One region of the Arthrobacter sp. 05T444 genome, then DNA from elsewhere that is predicted to be linked to it. Evidence: predicted binding sites of a transcription regulator. Region 1 holds the regulator's gene; the other holds the start of a gene.

Region 1 (2,446 bases):
GATGGGCCTGCCCTCCAGCAGGAACCCGAACCCGAGCCTGAAGGACCGTGACTTGCCGCGGCGGTCCTCGAGCGCCACGACGTGCATGCCGCCGGACTTCTCCACTCGCGTCACCGCCCCGACCCAGCCGGACTGGACGTCTTCCAGCACCATTCCGCGCTCGACCGGGACCTCCGGCAAATCGTTCTTGGCGGGCGCTGCAATGTCCTGCGGGCCCCAGGTCTGGTAATGCATAGTTCACACCGCTTTGCACTAGGAAGTTGCCGCCACGGGCCTGGAACCGGCCTCCGGCGGAATCTGCCCGGAATTTCGCCCGGAGCGGTACCAATGCTAACAACGGGCGGTCTCATATTAGACTTGTTAGCACTTAGGCATGTCGAGTGCTAACGATGGGTTTGTCGGGCGCCCCCTGCCCCTGCCCAGTAACGGTCGATCGGAGGTGGACTGTGAGCGAGCCACGCAAGCTCGAGGTGCTGCGCGCCATTGTCGAGGACTATGTCCATTCCCGGGAGCCCGTGGGATCGAAAGCCCTCGTCGAGCGCCACCATCTTGGGGTCTCAAGCGCCACCATCCGCAATGACATGGCGGCGCTCGAAGACGAGGGGCTCATCACCGCTCCGCACACCAGCGCCGGCAGGATTCCCACCGACAAGGGCTACCGGCTCTTCGTGGACCAGATTTCGGCCGTCAAACCTCTGTCTCAGGCCGAGCGCCGGGCCATCCAGTCACTGCTGGAGGGGGCCGACGACCTCGACGACGTCCTGGACCGGACGGTAAGGCTCCTCGCGCAACTGACCAACCAGGTCGCCGTCGTGCAGTACCCGCACCTGAGCCGCGCCGTGGTGCGGCACATTGAATTTGTGCAGCTCGCCCCCCGGAAGGTCCTCATCGTGCTGATCGCCGACTCCGGGAAGGTCGAGCAGCGGGTCATCGACGTCGGCCAGGAACTCGGCGACGACACGCTGACCGCGCTGCGGACCCGGTTCCTCACGGGCGTCGCAGGCACAGCACTGACCATGCTGCCGCACCACCTCGCCGCTGTCGTGGCGGGCTGCGCTCCGGCGGAGCGTCCGGCCGCCGTCGCCCTGAGCAAGGCCCTGGAAGGGCTCGCGCACAGCAGCAGGGAAGACCGGATGGTCATGGCCGGCACCGCGAACCTGGCCAGGTCCAACGTGGACTTCCCGCTCAGCATCGGACCCGTTCTCGAGGCCCTCGAGGAGCAGGTGGTCATGCTGCGCCTCCTCAGCGACATGGCGCAGGACCCCCGCGGAGTGGCCGTGAGCATCGGCAGGGAGAACCCTTACGACGGACTCGCGGAGGCGTCGGTGGTTGCCACCGGCTACGGACCGGACGCCACCGCGAAGATCGGCATCCTTGGGCCCACCCGGATGGACTATCCCACCACCATGGCCGCCGTCCGTGCGGTGGCCCGCTACCTTTCGAGGATTCTCGGACCGTGACCCCACGGCCCAGTGAACCCCGCACCCCAGGCAACACAACCAGGAAGAGATACGAACTTTGAGCAGCCACTACGACGTTCTTGGAGTCTCCCCGGAAGCCACCGGAGAAGAGATCAAAAAGGCCTACCGCAAGCTGGCCCGCACCCTGCACCCGGACGTCAACCCGGGGGAGGACGCCTCGGAACGGTTCAAGGCCGTCACCCACGCCTACGAAGTGCTGTCCGACCCGCAGAAGCGCAGGGTCTATGACACCACGGGCAACGAGAATGGCACGGACAACGGCTTCGGCGGCGGCAATTACGCCGGCCAGGGCTTCGCGTTCCAGGATATATTCGACACCTTCTTCGGAGCCGGCGGAACCTCGGGCCCGGCTTCCCGGGTGCGCAGGGGACAGGACGCCCTCATCAGCGTTCGGATCGACCTGCGTGACGCAGTCTTCGGCGCCAACAAGAAGCTGGAAGTCGACACTGCCGTCACCTGCCCCACCTGCGAGGGTTCCTGCTGCCGCGAAGGCACACACCCTGAACGCTGCGACATCTGCGGCGGCAGCGGCCAGGTCCAGCGCGCAGTGCGCTCCATCCTCGGCCAGGTCATGACGACGGCCCCCTGTGGTTCCTGCGAAGGCTTTGGCACCGTCATCAAGGACCCTTGCAACGAGTGCAACGGCCAGGGCCGCATCCGCAGCCGCCGGTCGCTGACCATCAAGGTTCCTGCGGGCGTCGCCACCGGCACGCGCATCCAGCTTTCCGGGCAGGGCGAAGCCGGCCCGGCCGGCGGTCCTTCCGGCGACCTCTACGTGGAAATCCGGGTCAACAACGACCCCACCTACGTCCGCGACGGCGACGACCTCCACGCCACGTTCAACATCCCCATGACGGCTGCGGCCCTGGGCACAGAGATGAGCCTGGACACCTTCGACGGAAAGCAGGAAATCGACGTCAAGGCGGGTACCCAGTCCGGCGAGATCATCACCCTCCGCGGCCTCG
Region 2 (2,446 bases), on a different contig from region 1:
GATTGACGAGGGGTCCGCCATCCGCAGCGGCACGGCGGCTGAGCCGGGTGGAGCGCCGGTAAGCAGGCCGGGCCCCACCAGCTGGGCGTCTGTGAAGAGTTGCCCCATCCGGAGCGGTGCGGCCAGTTGCTTGCCATTCAGTCCCGTTGCTTCCGTAAATGTTCCAGCGGAGAGCATGGAGGGCAGAACATTGATGGCGGCCAGGTCTGTGCTGCCAAGCGTAGCCCCGGCCGGCAGGTCCCGTGCGGCGGCGAGAGCCGAGACTGTGTGTGCGGGGGCCGGGGTCAGCTGGTGGACGGCGATTCCGGCCGCCCCACAGAGCAGTAGCGCCACAGCCAGGCGGCGGTTGCGGTTCAGCCAGGCTGTCAGGCGGCCGGTCCCGGACCGCCCGGTCCGGGGCACGGCATTGCGCTGGTTGCTGCGGGCGGCGGGACGGGAGGCCCTGAGGGGAAACAATCCGATGGCTGGCATGCTGCCACGCTACGGAGCCGCCGCTCGTCAGCAACAGGTGACTGCCGCTCTATGTGGAAAACGTAAATGTGGTGGAAAACGTCCACAGGCAGGCAAGCCCCTACGCGGGAAATTGCGCTTTACTCAAAACTGCGTCTTGCACAAGACTGCGTTCTGCAAAAAACTGGGCGCTACGAAGTACGCGGTCAGCTCAGCTGGCGGCAGCGGCAGGCGCGCTCGAGGGAGCGGCGGCCGCCGGCGATGACGTGGCGGGCGACGGTGAGACCGTGCTGCCCTTGGCGTCGCGCGAGTCCGTCCGGTAAAAACCGGAGCCCTTGAAGACGACGCCGACGCTGTTGAACTTCTTGCGCAGGGTCCCCTGGCATTCGGGGCAGGACGTCAGAGTGCTGTCGGTGAATGACTGCACGATGTCAAAGGCATGGCTGCAATCCTTGCAGGCATAGGCATACGTGGGCACTGTAGATCCTCCTCTTGGACAAACGACAGGTCCAGTGCCGCCAAGTCGCCATCTCCGGGAAGATACTGGACGGAATTCCGTGCCGGAAATGGCTCCATTAGCAGTCGCAGGGCCTGAGTGCCAATTCTATCACCTTGCTGCGGTAACCATCATGTCAGTTGGACCACACCGGAGGGTGTGAGCACCGCGTCGACGGGGCGGTCAAAGCTTTCAACAGGAATGCTCGAGGCGGGCAGGAGCTCGGAATCATAGATGACCGCGGCCCTTGGTGCGTGCACGCCGGTTGCGTCCATGGCTGCCAGGAACTTGTCGTAGTATCCGCCGCCCTGACCGATCCTGTTGCCGCTTCCGTCCACGGCCGTGGCAGGCAGGAACATCCCTGCCACATCACCGACGGCCTCCAGCCCGTGCCGTTCCCCTGCCGGTTCCTCGATGGGGGCGTACCTGCTGCGGACAAATTCGGTGGCAGGATTCCAGAGGACCCAGCTGAGAGCACGGTCAGGTTCGCAGACTGGCAGCAGCACCTTGTAGCCAGCCTGGAAGAGCGCCGTTATGAGCGGGAGCGTAGGCGGCTCGAAGGCCACGCCCAGGTAGGCAGTGAATGTCGCCGGTCTGCCGGCTGCGATGCTGTCCGCCCAGGACAGCCCATGAACGGCGATTCCGGCTCCCGCGGCGGACAGGACGCCGGGCTGCATTCCCACCCGGATCTTCCGGTGCCGGGAGCGGATCTCATCCTTTGATGGCGGGGTCTCTGGTGACATGGTGCCTCATTCCTTGTCGCGCGGAATCCCACCGGGCCACTGCCGGAAGCATTTACCGTATGAATGTTCCCTCCGATACATTAGTCCAGTGACTTCCACTAAGCCTTCAGTCCGCAAGGCCGTCATCCCCGCTGCGGGACTCGGCACCAGGTTCCTGCCTGCCACCAAGGCCATGCCCAAGGAGATGCTGCCGGTGGTGGACAAGCCCGCCATCCAGTACGTCGTCGAAGAGGCCGTCAAGGTGGGCCTCAATGACATCCTCATGATCACCGGCCGGAACAAGCGCGCCCTGGAAGACCACTTCGACAGGGTTCCCTCGCTGGAGTCAATGCTGGAAGCCAAGGGCGACACCACCAAGCTCGAATCCATCCAGGCGGCCAGCAACCTCGGCGACATCCACTACGTCCGCCAGGGCGACCCCATGGGCCTTGGCCACGCCGTACTGCGTGCAAAGCAGCACGTCGGCTACGAGCCGTTCGCGGTCCTTCTTGGGGATGACCTCATCGATGCACGGGACGAGCTGCTCAGCACCATGATCGAGGTTCAGGCCAAGACCGGCGGCTCCGTCGTCGCCCTGATCGAGGTGGAACCTTCCCAGATCAGTGCCTACGGCTGCGCCGACATCGACGAAACCGACATGAACGGTTACGTGCGGATCCGCAAGCTTGTGGAGAAGCCCGACGTCGACGAAGCGCCGTCAAACCTGGCCGTGATTGGCCGCTACGTGCTCCACCCTGCCGTCTTCGACGTCCTCGAA

Evidence for each region. The regulator HrcA, encoded in region 1, represses chaperone genes, less so after heat shock. The targets are predictions, from matches to a motif close to TTNGCACTCGNNNNNNNCGAGTGCNAA.
Region 2: the regulator HrcA is predicted to act here: its motif matches at 1,026-1,052, upstream of AC1DD3_RS00180 (FmdB family zinc ribbon protein).

The regions. Positions count from the first base shown of each region.
Region 1 covers NZ_JBFTKK010000006.1:21,109-23,554, reverse strand. The annotation lists gene AC1DD3_RS07540 (DUF3097 domain-containing protein) at 1-234, opposite strand, end outside; gene hrcA (heat-inducible transcriptional repressor HrcA) at 447-1,460, shown strand; gene dnaJ (molecular chaperone DnaJ) at 1,519-2,446, shown strand, end outside.
Region 2 covers NZ_JBFTKK010000001.1:41,655-44,100, forward strand. The annotation lists gene cpaB (Flp pilus assembly protein CpaB) at 1-471, opposite strand, end outside; gene AC1DD3_RS00180 (FmdB family zinc ribbon protein) at 662-928, opposite strand; gene AC1DD3_RS00185 (5-formyltetrahydrofolate cyclo-ligase) at 1,078-1,689, opposite strand; gene galU (UTP--glucose-1-phosphate uridylyltransferase GalU) at 1,778-2,446, shown strand, end outside.